DNA from 4 places in the Paenibacillus sp. KN14-4R genome. Region 1 is predicted to be linked to each of the others. Evidence: predicted binding sites of a transcription regulator. Region 1 holds the regulator's gene; each other region holds the start of a gene.
What was found. Region 1 encodes Rex, which represses fermentation and respiration genes when NADH is low (regulators of the CRP and FNR family bind a similar motif). Its sites were predicted from a motif close to TTGTGAAATATTTCACAA; they were not measured.
Positions count from the first base shown of each region.

Region 1 (4,634 bases):
CAATGATCCGAAAGTCATGAGTCTCGATACGTAACTTTCCCTGTTCGCATTCCTAAATGGTGTCATTTCTGTTATGCTAGAGGAAGCAAGAAGAAGGGATTGAGTACGTAGCAATGAAATTCGCGGTAATTGACTTTGAAACAACCGGGAGTAGTACGGACGACGAAATTATTCAGGTTGGACTTGTTATTATAGATAAAGATCGCATTATTGACAGGTATACTTCCCTCGTTCAACCGGGGTGCAGTATACCTTCTTCTATTACAGAATTAACAGGAATTACGAATGAAATGGTGGCAGATGCACCGGAATTGTCTGATGTAATGGCTGAAATGTATCCGAAGCTATATGACTGTGTGCTTGTTGGGCATAACGTGTCATTTGATTTTGGTTTTTTACAGCGGGGTCTTAGCAAAGCGGGCTATTTTCCATTCTCAGGACGCGTTCTTGATACAATTGAACTGCTGAAGATTCTTTTTCCATCTCTAACCTCTTACCAGCTGTCTTTAGCCAGCAATACATTTGGTATTGAGCATGAACGTCCACATCAAGCCGATAGTGATGCTGAAGCAACAGCAGAAATTATGCTTCGTTGCTTGGAACGAATCGAAGATCTGCCGCTGATTACGATTCAAAGGCTGCATGCGATCTTTGAAGGTTATAATTCGAATGATCTGGGATGGTTTTTCAGTGATATTCGGGCGGCTCGCGAGATGCAAGCGGAGATCGACCCGAATGCCCAACAGTACTATCGAGGCTTTGCGATGAACGTCGGAGATTGGTCGGACCAGGAGAAGGCTGACAGAGATAAGGAGACCCTCCCTGAGACGTTCGAAGCCTTCTATGAGCAGTTGAAGACGAAGATGAGGGATAAGCTGGGCTTTGAAGTGCGACAGGCGCAGGAGACGATGATTACCGAGGTACATGATTCTTTAGAAAAGAATCGACACTTGATGATTGAAGCAGGAACAGGTACGGGTAAGTCGATGGGCTACTTGATTCCTGCGCTGTATTATGGCATAAAAAACGATAAGAAAATTGTTGTTTCTACACATACCATTAATTTACAAGAACAGCTGCGTGCTCGAGATATTCCAATGTTGTACAATTTGTTTGATTTACCTTTTGATACGGGTGTGTTAAAAGGGCGCAGCCACTATTTATGTTTACGTAAGTTTGAAGGTCGAGTCAACGCGGCGGATTGGGAACAAGCCAAAGAAGATTCTTTAACAGCAGCTCAGATGGTCGTATGGCTTAGTGATACACAGACGGGTGATGAGGAAGAATTACATTTGACCGGTCGTGGTACATTCTTCTGGCATTCAGTATCAAGTGATGCAGATTCTTGTTTGAATCGTCAATGTCCGTGGTTCCGTAAATGCTTCTATCATCGTGCACGTAATGAGGCGAATACTGCTGATCTGCTAATTACGAATCATTCCATGCTGTTCACGGATTTAAATGCGGAGCATCGTATTTTACCTGGTTATGAGCAATTAATTGTCGATGAGTCACATCATTTGGAAGAAGTGGCGAGCAGACACATGGGTAAGGAACTTCATTATTTAACACTTTTAAACAGTCTGCAGTGGATGTACAAAGATGCTCGTAGTGGACATTTTGCAACGTTACGGAGTAAGCTTGGGAAGCATCACGGCGATGATCGTGCAGAATTGTGGTGCCAGACACTAGATCGAATGTACGAGCATGTTATGGCGGTTAGAGAGCATTGGGATGTACTTTGTGATAAGTTATATGAAGTTGTCTCTACGGGTTCAAGTGATCCTGGCCAGAATGAATTAGGGCAGTATGTACTTCGGATTAAACAGGAAGAACTGCCGCAGGTATGGGCAGAATTGATGCCTTTAGAAGACAATGTATATCAAGAGCTGGGTCAGCTTATTAAAAGTGCTGAGAAGCTGATGAATGACTTTAAAGACCATGAAGATGAGTATGATTTGCAAAGTTTTTTAACAGATATGAATGGTTGTATCAAAGATCTTGGACATTGTCGCGAAAACGTAAGATTTTTCATGCACCAAAAGGACAAAAATTCGGTATACTGGTTAGAAGCGGGCTTGTTTGCTAAAAAAAGTTCCGTTCTTTTGAATTGTGTACCAACTGATGTGAGCAAGCTGTTACAAGAAAATCTTTTTGAGAAGAAAGAAAGTATTGTTATGACTTCTGCAACGTTAACAGTTGATAAGTCTTTTCAATATGTTAGTGAGCAGCTGGGATTTTCTCCTGATGTGGAGGAGGATGTGTTGAAGTCTGTTCAACTGCCTTCACCCTTTCAATATCGCCAACAAGCGCTTGTCTGTGTTCCACGTGATTTTCCAGCTATTAAGGGCCGAGCAGGAGAAGTTCTGTTTACTGAGAAGCTCGTTCACTCGTTAGCCGAAGTCGCGCTTGCAACTCAAGGGCGTATGCTTGTTTTGTTTACATCGAATCGAATGTTAAAGCAAGTGCACGGTGAATTAAAAGAGTTGCTTAAGCCTCACGGTATCGGTGTCCTTGGTCAAGGAGTTGACAGTGGTAACCGCAGTAAGCTCACACGTCTGTTTCAAGAAGGCAAAGCAAATGTTCTACTCGGTACAAGCTCATTCTGGGAAGGAGTTGACATTCCTGGCGATGCGTTAACCTGTTTAGCGATCGTTAGACTGCCGTTCCAACCCCCTAGTCATCCAGTGGTAGAGGCAAAATGCGAAAACTTGAAGAAGCAAAATAAAAATCCGTTTATGAAATTTTCTGTGCCGCAGGCTGTCATTCGTTTCAAACAAGGTTTTGGTCGATTGATACGAACTTCCAGTGATAAGGGAGTCGTAATCATTTATGACACACGAGTTATCGACACGCAGTATGGAAAAAACTTCCTGTATTCTTTGCCTGGTCCTAAAATTGAGTCGATGTCTACGTCCCAGATTGTGCCGAGAATTCAACAATGGATGGGAGAAAATATCTAATGAAATCAGTATTGAAAATATCTGATGCTGTTGTACGCAGACTTCCGATTTACTTGCGTTTTCTGAATGAATTGGCGAAAAATAATGTATTGACAGTTTCATCCCATGATTTAGGACAAAAGCTTGATTTGAACCCTGCGCAAATCCGCAAGGATTTAGCTTATTTTGGGGAATTTGGAAAAAAAGGGATCGGCTATGATGTTCTCTTTTTAATTGAAAAAATTCGTCAGATCTTGAAGTTAGATCGTCACATTGCAGTCGCACTTGTAGGGGCAGGTAACTTAGGCCGCGCTCTTTGCAATTATAATGCGTTCCTTAAAGATACAATGAAAATTGTAGCTGTATTCGATGCATCTGCTGATAAAGTAGGTAGCAACATTAACAATTTACCTGTAGAGCCGATGGAAGCGCTTGATTCATCAGTTAAAGAGAACGATATTCGAATTGGAATTATTACAGTTCCTTCACATGAAGCGCAAAATGTTGCCAATATGTTTGTAGATGCAGGTATTGACGCCATATTAAATTTTGCACCGATTAATATTAAGGTTCCATCCCACATCCGGGTACACAATGCAGACTTTACAACGGAATTACAGAGCTTGGCGTATTTCTTGGATTAAGGATGCTAAAGTACAAGTGAATAAAAAAAGCCCCTCAAATTGTTCCGGGTAGGAACGATTGAGGGGCTTTTGTATGAGTTATAACCAACCGAACATGATTTTGTATATAATAAACGCGAATATCATTGAGATCGGGATGGTAATGAGCCATGTCATAATCATCTTGATAACGGTTGCCCACTTCACTTCATGGAATCGGATAACACTCCCCGTTCCGATGATAGACGATGTAATGACTTGTGTTGTGGATAGTGGCATATTTAATAATGTTGAAGTCTGAATAACAGCAAATGATGTTAAGTCAGAAGCAAATCCGTTAATCGGTTCAATCTTGATCAGCTTGTTGGAAACCGTTTTGATAATTCTCCAACCACCAATGGATGTACCTAGACCGATTGCAAGTCCTGCTCCGATTTTAACCCATAGCGGAACTTCCAAATCGGTTGCATAGCCTGTTGACACTAGACCAAACACGATAATACCCATTGCTTTTTGTGCATCGTTTCCGCCGTGCGAGAATGACAATAAACCTGCGGAAATAATCTGAAAAGTGCGAAACACACGATTCATACGTGTACGCGATGCATTGCCTGTCCAAATAATGATGTATTTGAGTAAGGTCATAATAATGTAACCTGCTACAAAGGCAATAATTGGTGATAAAAGTAGAATCATAATGATTTTTTTAAAACCTTCAAAGTTCACAGCGCCAAATCCTGCTCCTGCGATAACCGCACCCGCTAGAGAGCCGATTAACGTATGAGAAGAGGAGGAAGGAATTCCGAAGTACCATGTAAGTAGATTCCACAAAATCGCTGAGATCAATGTTGCGATAATGATGTAGTGTCCATTTTCTACTGTAAAAGGATCCGCGATCGACCCACCGATCGTCTTAGCTACACCGGAGAAAATAATCGCTCCGACGAAATTAAGCGAAGCTGCGTATAGAATCGCAACTCGGGGAGTTAACGCTTTAGTGGATAACGATGTGGCAATCGCATTGGCCGTATCGTGAAATCCATTAATAAAGTCAAATAATAAGGAAAGA
Region 1 is NZ_CP197466.1:2,795,552-2,800,185, reverse strand. It holds gene ACSBOP_RS13565 (tetratricopeptide repeat protein) at 1-34, shown strand, start outside; gene dinG (ATP-dependent DNA helicase DinG) at 114-2,963, shown strand; gene ACSBOP_RS13555 (redox-sensing transcriptional repressor Rex) at 2,963-3,586, shown strand; gene ACSBOP_RS13550 (anion permease) at 3,665-4,634, opposite strand, start outside.

Region 2 (4,634 bases), 1.4 Mb from region 1:
TTGAAAAAACGGAGCTCCGCTTGTGCGGGGCTCCGTTTTGCTAGGCAGGAACTGTATTAATTTTCGACGGCAATTGAAGCTTGTGCAGGCTGTTTGCTGCGAGATACGGCTTGGATAGGCCTTGTAATGGAGTAGACGGCAATCAGTAGTGTGAAGACAATAATGCTGCCGCCAACCCAAGGGTTCGCCGTAACGGAATAATGCTGAATGACAAGTCCGCCGATGGAAGAACCTGATGCTATACCAAGGTGGAGCGCTGAGTTGTTCAATGTCTGCTGAATTTCAGCGGAATCCGGTGCGGATTCAATTAAGTAGTTCTGAATAGCAGGTGTGATTGCCCAGCTTAAACCACCCCAGAGTACCATGACGACTAAGAATACATACAGGGAGTTCGTAACGAGCGGCAGCACACAAATGGCGACTAAGAATGCGGAAATAATGACCACAATACTTTTCGTAGAGCCCCATTTATCGACCAACCATCCCCCGAATCCACCACCAGCAACTGCCGATAAGCCGAAGATGAAGTAGACAATCGTGATCCAAGACGCATCAAGATGCAAGGTTGTGATTAAGTAAGGCGTTAAATACGCGTAAAGTGTCAAATGCCCAGTCAAAAATAGCAAGGAAGTCAATTGTGCAGTTAAGATTTTACGGTTTTTAAGTGTTCCCAGCTGTTTCCACAAGGGGATTGCTGTTGGCTTAACCGGAATCGGCGCAAGCAAGAAATGAATACCGACCATGACAACGAGCGTTAGAATTGCAACTAAAAGGAACGGAGCACGCCAGTCGTAGGCGTTACTCAGCACAAGTCCAAGTGGTACGCCGAGCACGAGTGAACCGCTGATTCCCATATAAATGGTTCCGATCGCGCGGGCGCGATAGGCGGTCTGAACAATTTGTGAGGCAACGGTGACACATAAGACGACGAGCAGGGAGCCACTTGCCGCAGAGACGATTCTCGATACCATCAACATATTGTAATTAGGGCTCAAGAATGCCAGCACATTCCCCAAGCAAAAAGCACCTAATGTGAAAATAAGCAGCTTTTTACGTTCGATTCGGGTTGTGATGGCGAATAGAATGGGTGCAGCAATCGCAAAAGCAACCGAGAATACGGTGATGAGCTGCCCCGCCGCACTAACCGATACATTCAAATCCGCTGCAATTAAATCCAGCGTTCCTCCGATAATTAATTCTACCGTTCCTACAACAAAGGCTGCGATAGCCAGCATATATACACGACGATCCATATTTTTTTGAACACTCCTTCTTTACCTTAAAAGGTTACCACCGTAATGGTAACCTTATTTGATCGATATCGCAAGCCCAAATTATGAGAGAAGAAGGCGCTTTTTAAATCCGTCTATGAAGCTAGTAATTGACGCTAAAACTTCCAGTATTTTTATATATTGTGACAAACAGCTGAAAATTAATGTTTAATATCCTCCACTTGATATACTTTGTGACTTTTGTCACAATAAAAATCCGGTTTATTTGTTAAAAGTATCACAAGGGGATTTTTTCTTATTAAAATATTCTCTGTATTACCGGGCAAGCAGCACACAACCCGTAATCGACAATAACTTAAATCACTGAAAAATATGGGGTTGTCAGCTAAAATGTATCACCTTTAGATCATGTGCTGAAATTATGAGAGAAAGAGGGAAGGGAACCATGGATCCGATTTTAATATCACGTCTTCAATTCGCATCAACGACCATTTTCCACTTTATCTTCGTACCCATCTCAATTGGTCTTGCGTTACTAATTGCGTTGATGGAAACGATGTATGTCATTAAAGGGGATGAAAAGTACAAGAAATTGGCGAAGTTCTGGGGGCATTTTTTCCTCATTAACTTTGCGGTCGGTGTTGTAACGGGCATTCTGCAAGAGTTCCAGTTCGGTATGAACTGGTCGGATTACTCGCGATTTGTCGGTGACGTTTTCGGTGCACCACTAGCGGTTGAAGCTTTATTAGCATTTTTCCTGGAATCAACATTCCTTGGTTTATGGATATTCGGTTGGGAGCGTTTATCGAAAAAATTGCATTTGATGTGCATCTGGCTCGTATCCATTGGAACAATTATATCCGCGTTCTGGATTCTAGCTGCGAACTCGTTCATGCAAAGACCTGTTGGCTTTGAGATGAATAATGGTCGAGCAGAGATGAATGACTTTTTTGCCTTAATTGGTAATGGTCAACTGTGGTGGGAATTCCCGCATACGGTGTTCGGCGCATTCTTAACAGGTGCTTTCCTGATTGCAGGTATTAGTGCTTGGAAATTGCTGAAGAAACAACAAGTAACGTTTTTCAAAAAATCTTTTAAAATTGCAATCATTATTGCACTGATTTCATCGATTTCAGTTGCACTTTTCGGTCATAAACAAGCGGAATACTTGATTCATACACAGCCAATGAAAATGGCAGCAAGTGAAGGTCTATGGGAAGATAGTGAGGATCCGGCACCTTGGACCGTATTCGCAGCAATCGATCCCCATAAGCAGCAAAATTCGGTATCACTTAAAGTTCCTTACTTGCTGAGTTTCCTATCCTATGGAGAGTTCTCCGGTCAGGTTAAAGGGATGAAGACACTTCAAGCCGAATATGAACAGAAATATGGACCAGGAAATTACATTCCACCTGTACGTACAACTTTCTGGAGTTTCCGTATTATGATCGTAGCGGGATGCGCGATGATTTTACTCAGTATGTATGGGGCTTATCTGGCATGGCGTAAAAAGCTGGATCAAAACAACAATTGGTACTGGCGTCTAATGATCTGGTCTATCTCACTACCATTTATCGGGAACACGGCGGGTTGGATCATGACTGAGATTGGTCGTCAGCCTTGGACGGTATTTGGACTAATGAAGACAGCCGATTCGATTTCTCCAAATGTGAGCGCAGGCTCGATGTTATTCTCATTCATTGCTTTTACACTGATTTATACGGTTCTAGGCATTGTCCTTGTGTATTTATTCCTACGTGAGATTAAGAAGGGTCCGGATGGACATCATCAAAAAGATCACAAGCAATCTAACGATCCATTCGATAAGGAGGAACCTCAATCATGCTAACATTACCTGAATTGTGGTTTATTCTGGTCGCTGTATTATTCGTTGGCTTCTTCTTCCTAGAAGGATTCGACTTTGGTGTTGGGATGGCGACGAAGCTGCTTGCTCGAACAGACGGTCAGCGTCGCGTGTTAATTAATTCAATCGGTCCTTTCTGGGATGCGAATGAAGTATGGTTAATTACAGCGGGTGGGGCTATGTTCGCGGCTTTCCCGCATTGGTATGCAACGTTATTCAGCGGTTTCTATGTTCCACTTGTATTCGTTCTACTTGCATTAATTGGACGCGGTGTTGCGTTTGAATTTAGAGGTAAGGTATCAGCAGATAGTTGGAAAAATACATGGGATTGGGTGATTTTCTTCGGAAGTTCACTTCCTCCGTTCTTATTCGGTGTCGTATTCGCTTGTCTAATTCAAGGGCTTCCAATCGATCAGAATATGAATATGCAAGCAGGACTATTCGATGTTGTTAATGCGTACACGGTTGTAGGCGGCCTTACGGTGACGGTTCTATGCTTGGTGCATGGTTTGATGTTTACAACTCTACGAACAGTGGGAGAATTACAAGAGCGGGCACGTGTTATGGCTAAAAGATTACTCTTACCGCTCGCTGCCCTACTTGTGACATTCGTTGTGATGACGTACTTCATGACGGACGTGTTCGAAGCTCGAGGCGGTATTCTAACGGCAATTGGTATCCTAGGTGTTATCGTGTATATCTTAACTGGTGTATTCATGTCGAAAAAACGTGATGGTTGGGCGTTCGGGATGACAGGAGCCATTATTGTTCTTGCGACAGCTTCGATCTTTGTGGGCTTGTTCCCACGACTTATGATTAGTTCGATTGATCCTTTGTTTAGCTTAACGATTACAAATGCAGCTTCAGGGGCATACTCGCTCAAAGTGATGACGATTGTGGCGTTAACGCTGCTCCCGTTCGTGCTGGGGTATCAGATTTGGAGTTACTTCGTTTTCCATAAACGGATTAATGAGAAGGAGCATATGGAGTACTAATGGGTAGAAACTTGCTCGGATATAAAGGGATCAAACCGATCCTCTTCCTCATCACGATCATCATTCTCGTGCAAAGCTTTTCTATACTTTTTCAGGCAAAATGGTTGGCGGATGCATTATCCGCCCTTTTTGCTGGGGAGTCATTAAGCGAGCAGACGGGCACAATTGCTCTGTTTATGCTCGCTTTTTTTATACGTCAGGTTATGGGTAATCTGCAGCAAAAAATCGCTTATCGCTTTGCAGAGGTAACTGGGATTTCTTTACGTAAGAAGTTGATGGAGAAATTGTTCCATCTTGGACCTCGGTTTGCACAGACAGCTGGAACGGGTAATTTGGTGACCCTCGTACTGGAAGGTGTGACCAAGTTCCGAACGTATTTGGAGTTGATCATCCCGCGTATGATCAGCACTTCAGTTACACCTGTACTTATTCTGGCGTATATCTATATGCAGGATGTGACGGCGGGTGTCATTCTGACGCTTGCCATGCCAATCTTGATTGTGTTCATGATCTTAGTCGGTCTAGCTGCGAAGAAGCAAATGA
Region 2 is NZ_CP197466.1:4,167,021-4,171,654, reverse strand. It holds gene ACSBOP_RS20420 (MFS transporter) at 57-1,253, opposite strand; gene ACSBOP_RS20415 (cytochrome ubiquinol oxidase subunit I) at 1,678-3,081, shown strand; gene cydB (cytochrome d ubiquinol oxidase subunit II) at 3,075-4,091, shown strand; gene cydD (thiol reductant ABC exporter subunit CydD) at 4,091-4,634, shown strand, end outside.
Region 2: the regulator Rex is predicted to act here: its motif matches at 1,498-1,515, upstream of ACSBOP_RS20415 (cytochrome ubiquinol oxidase subunit I).

Region 3 (4,634 bases), 1.3 Mb from region 1:
TGTGTGCCAAGGAGTGGTTAATGCCAAGGAACGCGTTAGCGAAGGCCATACCTGCAAGTGTGGATGCATTATGCATTTTCTCACGGGCAATCGGACAAGCCGTTTTATAAGAGTTCTCAAGATGTTCGAACACCAATTGGATCGCTTTAATCGCAAGACCATCGGTATAATCACTTGCCATGACAGATACATAAGCTTCGATCGCATGTGTCAGAACATCCATACCGGTATCTGCAACAGATGTCTTAGGCAGGGAGTACACAAACTCAGGATCGATAATCGCTACGTCTGGTGTTAATTCATAATCAGCAAGCGGATACTTTGTATTATTTCCTTCGCTCTTATCTGTGATAACGGCAAAGGATGTAACTTCAGAACCCGTGCCTGATGTTGTAGGGATCGCAACAAATTTCGTCTTCTTACCTAAGCGTGGGTATTGATAGACACGTTTGCGGATATCTAAGAATTTTTGTTTCAAATCGCTAAAGTTTGCATCTGGATATTCGTAGAACAACCACATTGCTTTAGCCGCATCCATTGGTGAACCTCCGCCCAGCGCAATAATGCAATCGGGTTTGAACTCATTCATGAGTGCAGTTCCTCTTTCAACAGTGTCAACTGATGGATCAGCTTCAACAGCGGAGAATACTTCTATTGCAACCGGAACTTGACGTTGGCGCAACCAGTGTTCTACTTTTTCCACATACCCAAGCTTGACCATGACTTCATCGGTTACGATCATTACCCGAGAAATATCCTGCATTTTAGCTAGATATTGCGTTGATCCTTTTTCAAAGTATACCTTAGAAGGAATTTTGAACCATTGCATATTTACTGTACGATGTGCCACTCTTTTTACGTTAATCAGATTCACCGCCGTCACGTTAGAAGTTGTGGAGTTACGTCCATATGAACCACAGCCAAGTGTCAAGGAAGGTAGGTTCGTATTGTATAGGTCGCCAATTGCACCTTGTGTAGAAGGAGAGTTCACAATGATACGGCCTGTTTGTAGACGTTTACCGAACGCTGCTATAACCTCTTGATCTTGGGAGTGAATAGCAGATGAGTGTCCCATACCGCCAAATCGAACGATTTGTGCAGCACGCTCAATGCCTTCTTCAGCCGAATTTACTTTATAACAAGCTAGGATTGGAGATAATTTCTCAGCAGATAGTGGGAAATCACGTCCAACACCCTCAATTTCAGCGATCAAAATTTTTGTATCTTCCGGTACTTCAATACCAGCAAGAGCAGCAATTTTAGCAGCTGGTTGTCCTACGATGTCTGGATTTACTGCACATTTATCAGGGTTTATCGCAAGCTTTGTTAATTTTTCTGTTTCCGCTTTATTTGTAAAGTAGCAGCCTTTTTCAATAAGGAGCTTTTTCACTTGATCATAGATTGGTTTTTCAATAATAACAGCTTGTTCAGAAGCACAAATCATACCGTTATCGAATGTTTTGGATAAAATAAGATCAGTAACAGCTTGTTGAATATTCGCTGTTTTCTCGATAAAGCAAGGAACGTTACCAGGACCTACGCCAAGTGCAGGTTTACCCGTGGAATATGCAGCCTTTACCATCCCTGAACCACCAGTTGCAAGTACAAGGGATACATCAAGGTGATTCATTAGTGCATTTGTTGCTTCAATAGATGGAAGTTCGATCCATTGTATGCAATTTTCTGGTGCTCCATGTTTGACCGCAGCCTCTAGTAAGACACGCGCAGCCTCCGCAGAGCTTTTTTGTGCAGATGGATGGAATGCGAAGATGATTGGGTTACGAGTCTTGATCGCAATTAATGATTTAAACATCGTTGTGGATGTTGGATTCGTTACAGGTGTAACCCCTGCAACTATACCTATAGGTTCTGCAATTCTTTGAAAATTACCATATGAGTTATCTTCAATTACTCCAACTGTTTTATCGTTCTTGATGCTATGGTAAATGTATTCTGTTGCAAACATGTTCTTAATTATTTTATCTTCATAAACGCCTCTGCCTGTTTCTTGGTGAGCCAATTTAGCAAGTACCATATGCTGGTCAACACCTGCGAGGGCCATCTCATGAACGATGAGATCGATCTGTTCTTGATTCATTGACATAAATTGATCCAATGCAACCTTCGCTTTTTTCACTAATTCATTTACTTGGTCTTGTGCGGTAACTGGCTTTTTGATTTCTTTTTCTGTTTCTGTTTTAGCCATTTGCTTCCCCTCCAATTAAATCTCTATTTAAGAAATGCTTGCCCTATTAGAACGAGGTATCATTTCTTTTTAACTGAAAAACTCGATCAAATCTCTGTCAAGATCAAGTACATATCCCTTGTTCTGATGATGTGATAAGTAATACTGTTCACCTCATGTCTATATTATATGCGATAGCAAGTTTTATTGCATGTGAAAAAAATCACTTATTACGTGAAAAATATCACAAAGTTGTGAACAGCTTATTCTCTTTATAAAAAAAGACTGCCTTTACACCTGTTGCAAGATGCGAAGGTCAGTCTTTTGGGGAACGTTCGGTTACTTAACCCTGTTCCAGTTCAATGCGTGTCCCATGTCCAGATGGCTCTGGTGGATGCACGATGAGCTTGCGAGATAATCTTGCGCGAAGTTCTGGCACATGGGAAATGACACCGACCGCGAGTTTATCCATATGCAGCTGCTCAAGTGCGGTGATGACCGTATCCAGCAGGTCGCCATCTAATGTTCCGAATCCTTCATCTAGGAAAAAGAATTCAAGCGGGTACTGTCCTTTAAGCTGAATTTGCGCAGATAAGGCAAGTGCTAGAGCCAGCGATGTCAAGAAGGTTTCGCCGCCAGATAAGGTTGTAACTGGTCGTCTAACTCCTCCATTGGCATCATCTCGAATGATAAAACCACCGCCTGAATCGACTTCAAGTGCATAACGACGTCTTGTCAGCTGACTGAGGCGCTCGGATGCAAGTCGTGAGACGCCGAGCAATTGTTCCTCTGCCAAAAACTCGACAAAAGCATTCGCCTTTAGTGTACTTTGCAGCTTAAGAAGCCTGCCACGATGCTGCTCCAGTTCGTCACGCTTGGTCTGAAGCACGCTCCATCTCGCGTGCTTCTCCATTAACGTGGCGAGTGTCTGCTCCGCTCGCGCAGTAGCTTGGAGCGCCGCTTCCAGGCGCTCCTGGGCATCCACGCGCTCGGACTGAGCGCGTGTCCACTCTTCAGCGGCGACGGAACGTCCGCGCCGCTTAGCGCTTACCCCTGCGTGTGCCGCACGCAGGGCAGTCGCCCGCTCGCGGTGCGCCTGCACGCGAGCTGTCCACTCGCGAGCCACATCGCTCGCGAGCAGCGCAGCCATCGCCGCCTCGCCTGTGGCAAAGGCGGCCGCCTGGAGCGCCTCGCGCAGCCGGCGCTCGGTCTCGGCGCGGCCGCGGCTCGCCGCCGCGCTGCCCTCAGCAGCGGCAGAGTGCCGCTGCTGCGCATGCGCGTGTGCGTCGCGCGTGCGCTCATGCGCTGCGGCGGCCTCGCGCGCGCGCATCCGCAGCGCTTCGAGCGCTGCGGTAGATTCGGCGATGAGCCCCGGCACGGGGGCATCGCCGAAGCGGGCGCGCAGCGCCTGGTTCTTCGCCGCGGCTCGCTGCGCGGCGCTCTCAGCCTGCGTGCGCAGCAGCAGGATGTCTCGGCTGAGCGATTCGGTTTCACCGCGAAGGCGCTCACCTTCAGCCTGCATTCCTTCGAGTACAGTTACGCTTTTCTCTAACCGACTGCGCAATTCTTCTGCAAGACGTTCCTGCTCATGTATCGCATTCATTTGCGAATCGACATCTTCCACCAATAGTCCCGGATAAGCTTGATTCCAAGCTTCTGAGCGCTCGTCTAATTCTTTCCCTAATTCACTTCGTTTTGCATCCTGCCTTTCATAGGCAGTACGTTCAACTTGCAGCTGTGCGAAGCATGTCTGCCAAGCCGCATCTTGTTCGCGATAAGTTCTTGCTAACTCCGTGCATGTACGCTCTATACTTCCAAGTGAATCCAAGCAAGCTTGTACATCTAGATCCCACTGCTCTTTCTCCTGTTCGCATCCAGCAATTGAGGACACAACAACATCGATATCAACCTGATCATTCAGTGGGAGAAAATCTATATCAGGATGTACAGTTTCCTTCTGCTCGATCAATTGTGGAGCCAAACTCAGAGCCGCCAACGCTGCTTCGCTTTCTGCTCGCATTAGACGATCGGACTCACTCCCGAATAGTGCAATGGCATCATGCTTTACCGTATCAAGGCGAATAACAGCGTTCTTCAACTCCATTCTCCGCAGGCTCACATACTGTAATATTTTCTCTGCATCATCCAAGCTACGTTTCAATACTTCTACAGATTCATGACTGTTATCAACACTTTCATGACTTCCATCAGCAGGCAAAGGATGATGCTTCGAACCGCATACAGGGCATTCCTCGCCATGTTCTAGCTGCCTAGCCAATATAGCTGCTAGGTTATCTCGCTCTTGTCGCTGTAACCATGTCTTCCCTTGTTCCATTCTATTTCGTACATCAGTCTCTAACAGCGTGCCCTTCCATTCTGAAGAAACAAACCCTTCACTAATACGCTGCGCATCCAGCAGGCACTGTGCTACCTGTTCCTGCGATGCTCG
Region 3 is NZ_CP197466.1:1,495,999-1,500,632, reverse strand. It holds gene adhE (bifunctional acetaldehyde-CoA/alcohol dehydrogenase) at 1-2,206, opposite strand, end outside; gene ACSBOP_RS06975 (AAA family ATPase) at 2,529-4,634, opposite strand, start outside.
Region 3: the regulator Rex is predicted to act here: its motif matches at 2,418-2,435, upstream of adhE (bifunctional acetaldehyde-CoA/alcohol dehydrogenase).

Region 4 (4,634 bases), 1.7 Mb from region 1:
AGTAGGAGAATGAGCCTAGTCAGTAACATCGAGAGCGCGGACAGCATATGAGCGAACAAGCACAATGCTTAACGAACAACGTTGCATCCAAAGTAGGAAGCTGCTACCCTAAGCCATCACACGATAACCCCTCAAGAATTAGGGCGCTTATGCTACCTCGGGTTGTTTTTACGATTTATTTCCCTATCATTTGAATATCACATACACTAAGCCCAGCGACATGAGCCGTGGGCTTTTTGACGATTGCCAAACTTAGAATTTTTAATGATTGCTAAATAGGACGGATAGGTGCTGAGCTTACCGTTTTTTCTTGTATCTGCCATTGTAGTTTTGGGTAGGATAAGGATGAAACCGTATGGTATAATAGAACGGATTTTCGATGGATTTAGAATTATTTAGGAGGATTAAGAATGGGAAAAGTGTATGTGTGTGATCATCCGCTCATTCAGCATAAGCTGACGTTCATCCGAGATGAGCGAACGAATACAAAGGATTTTCGCGATCTTGTAGATGAAGTAGCAACACTAATGGCTTACGAGATTACGCGTAATCTGCCACTAACGCAAATTAAAGTGAAAACGCCTGTTACAGAAGCCGTATGCTCCACGATTTCGGGGAGAATGTTAGGGCTAATTCCTATTTTACGTGCAGGATTAGGGATGGTAGAGGGTGTTCTTAATCTCATCCCAGGAGCAAAAGTCGGTCATATTGGCTTATACCGCGACCCGGAGACACTTCAACCCGTAGAATACTATGTGAAACTTCCTACTGATGTTCAAGAACGTCAATTGATCGTCATCGATCCGATGCTGGCAACAGGCGGTTCAGCGATCGCTGCAATTACAGCACTGAAGAATCGGAACTGCACACAAATCAAGCTGATGTGTCTTATTGCTGCACCTGAAGGTGTTCGAGCGATACAAGAGGCGCACCCTGATATCGATATTTATGTGGCAGCTGTTGATGATTACCTCAATGATCACGGTTATATTGTACCGGGACTTGGGGATGCTGGAGATCGATTGTTCGGAACGAAGTAGAAGTCACAGGTTATTAATAGGGAGATAGAGAAGGGGGCTTATGGCTTGAAACGTTTAAAAGTCATTACGATTTTTGGTACCAGACCGGAAGCAATTAAAATGGCACCTCTAGTGCTTGAATTGCAAAAGCATGAGGACAAGATCGAATCGCTTGTCTGCGTAACCGCTCAGCACCGTGAGATGCTGGATCAAGTTCTGGAAATTTTCAACATTACGCCAGACTTTGACCTGAATGTGATGAAGGACCGTCAGACATTGAATGAGCTAACGATTCGTGTACTTCAAGGTCTTGAGCCTGTGTTCTGCGAAACAAAGCCAGACTTGATTCTCGTACATGGAGATACGTTGACGACGTTCCTAGCAAGCTATGCGGCATTTATGCAGCAGATTGCAGTAGGACACGTAGAAGCAGGTCTTCGGACATGGAACAAGATGTCTCCATTCCCAGAAGAGATGAACCGTCAATTGACTGGTGTGCTAGCTGATCTTCATTTTGCACCAACGGATTGGTCAGCAGACAATTTGCGAAAAGAGAATAAATCGGAGAATACGATCTATATAACGGGTAATACCGTCACAGATGTGTTCCAATATACGTTAAAAGAAGACTTTACGCATCCTGTACTGGATTGGGCAGAGGGTAAGAAGCTGATTTTGATGACAGCGCACCGTCGTGAGTCGCAAGGTGAGCCGCATCGTCGTATTTTTGAAGCAGTAAGACGCTTAGCCGACGAATTTGAAGATATTGCGATCGTTTATCCCGTTCATTTAAGCCCGGCAGTAAGGGAGCCTGCTCATGCGATGCTAGGTAATCACCCTCGCATTAAGCTCATTGAGCCGCTAGATGCGCAAGAAGTCCATAATATATATCCGCATGCGTACATGATCCTCACGGATTCTGGTGGCATACAAGAAGAAGCACCATCGTTCGGCGTGCCGGTACTTGTGCTTCGTGATACAACGGAACGTCCAGAAGGAATTGCTGCGGGCACACTGAAGCTTGTGGGTTCTGATTCGGAGCTGATCTATAAGGAAGCTTGTGAATTATTAACGAATCCAGCAGCCTATGAGAAGATGAGCAAGTCTGCAAATCCTTATGGAGATGGCCATGCAAGTGAGCGTATTGTCCAGGGTATTTTGAACCACTTTGGCTTACAATCCGATCGTCCTGCACCTTTTCAGCCCAATAATTTGAACATATTATGACAAAGTTTTCGGACAAGTATTCTAGGCAGTATTAGTAAAGTGCCAAAAACGCTGATCTAGAGCGGGTTTCCGGCGTTTTTCTCAAAAAGTAAGCGATTTAATATCAATTGACAATGCGAAGTTGCGTTAGATAAAATGAATGTGGGCTAATGTGATGTATGTCACACAATATGTGTTTAGGAGCGTGAATGAGATGAAATCACCTCATTCCGATAGTAATCCGTGGAAGGCCGTTGGGATGGTCAGTGCCCTTGGGATCGATTTGGTCGCATGTATGGGTGCAGGCTATTGGCTTGGCAGTTTGATGAGTCAATCTGCTGGCGGTCAGCCGATATGGATTGTGCTTGGAGTCGTTCTGGGTCTCATAGTCGGAATTGTGAGCATCATCATCATACTTCGCAAGGTTACAGGAGGCTCTAATGGATGAATTCCACGCTCATCTTTGGCGCGTCCAGAGATACACGCTCTTTTTCTTGTCAGCATGCTTTTTAGGCTGGGCGCTGTTTCCTGATTATCGCCCGTATGTAGCTGGAGTCATACTTGGTACAGTCGTATCACTGATTAACGCGCGATACATGGCTTGGAAAATTGGTCAGGTATCCTCCGTCGTACTAGATGGCGTAAGGAAACGAATTAATCTTGGGTTTATGACAAGGGCTGCTTTAGCACTCTTGGCTATCATGATTGCGATTAAATCACCTCATGTTGATATTGTAAGTACTATGGTTAGTTTAATTTTCGTGCAATTCTTATCGCTTTTATTGGGTTTTATTCAATCTAGGCGCAAGTGAGTGATTTACAAACCTCCACGGAAAGGGGTGAAAACAACTAATGCATGAATCACCGATATTGAATATCAATGGGTTTCACTTGGACATTTCCGTCATCGTACCTATGATCGTTACCATGATTATTATACTTGTGATAGCTAGGATTGCTGTTCGCAACTTATCTGTCGATAAACCAAGTAGAATGCAAAATTTCATGGAATGGGTCATTGAATTCGTTCAAGGAATTATTGGAAGCGCAATGGATATGAAGAAAGGAAAGGCCTTCTTATCTTTAGGAGTTGCTTTGATTTTATTCATCTTCGTAAGTAATATGCTAGGATTGCCACTAACGCTCGTAACTGAAGCACATGGTCCTGTATCGTTATTCGGTTATGACATCATTTCCCCTGAAAAGTATGAAACGATGCACGCAGCTGGCAAGCATATTGCAATCGCATGGTGGAAATCACCAACTGCAGATGCGTTCTTCTCGATGGGTCTTGCTTTGATGGTAATCGTAATGGTTCACTATCTAGGTCTTACACGTAATACCAAAGCGTATGTGAAGCACTATTTCCAACCTTACTGGTTCTTCTTACCGATTAATATTATCGAGCAGTTCTCCAAGCTTTTAACGCTTGGTATGCGTCTATTCGGTAACATTTTCGCCGGGGAAGTCCTAATCGCTACGATTATTATGGCAGGCTATGCAGGTATCGTACCGATGGTCGTATGGCAGGCTTTCAGTATTTTCGTAGGCGCAATTCAAGCTTTCGTATTCGTGATGTTGACGATGGTTTATATCGGCCAGATCTTAGAATCGCACGATGATCACGACGAAGCACACGCACATTAATGTATTGAAGCTTTTCCCGAATGTCAGCGGCGCTAGGGTGAGTATAAAAAAATTAATTTCATGTATTTAAGGGAGGAAGTTATAACGATGGATATGAATATGATCGCAGCAGCAATCGCAATTGGTTTGTCCGCACTAGGAGCAGGTATTGGTAACGGTTTGATCGTAAGTAAAACAGTTGAGGGTATTTCTCGTCAACCTGAGCTTAAAGGTGCTCTTCAAACTACAATGTTTATCGGGGTAGGTCTAGTAGAGGCGATTCCAATTATTTCCGTAGTATTCGCATTGTTGTTCTATTTCGTGAAGTAATTTATTGAAGGTTTGGCGGGGAAGGCCTAAGCCATCCGCGCCTTCATTTTGTGAATTTTGAAAGTAGATACCCCTCAGAAGGGAGTGACTCGAATGAGTTTTACATGGGAAAATTCAATAATTGCCATCTTGGCATTCGGAATATTATATTTTCTGTTACATCGTTACGCACTCGCTCCACTTATGGGTGTGATGGAACAACGTCGTACGTTAGTTGCCGATCAATTGGCTAATGCAGACCAAAATCGTAAAGATGCTGAGACTTTGATCAATGATCAAAGACAAGCTCTTCAAGCAGCGAAGAAAGAAGCTTATGACATTATCGAGCAATCGAAATTGACAGCTTCTCGTCAAGCAGAAGACATTATTGCTCAAGCGAAAGCGGAGACTGCACGTTTGAAAGAAGAAGCGGTTCGTGATATCGAACGTGAGAAAAGTAAGGCAATCGCTGCA
Region 4 is NZ_CP197466.1:72,257-76,890, forward strand. It holds gene upp (uracil phosphoribosyltransferase) at 411-1,040, shown strand; gene wecB (non-hydrolyzing UDP-N-acetylglucosamine 2-epimerase) at 1,086-2,246, shown strand; gene ACSBOP_RS00375 (AtpZ/AtpI family protein) at 2,440-2,673, shown strand; gene ACSBOP_RS00380 (ATP synthase subunit I) at 2,666-3,037, shown strand; gene atpB (F0F1 ATP synthase subunit A) at 3,078-3,872, shown strand; gene atpE (F0F1 ATP synthase subunit C) at 3,966-4,181, shown strand; gene atpF (F0F1 ATP synthase subunit B) at 4,275-4,634, shown strand, end outside.
Region 4: the regulator Rex is predicted to act here: its motif matches at 2,396-2,413, upstream of ACSBOP_RS00375 (AtpZ/AtpI family protein).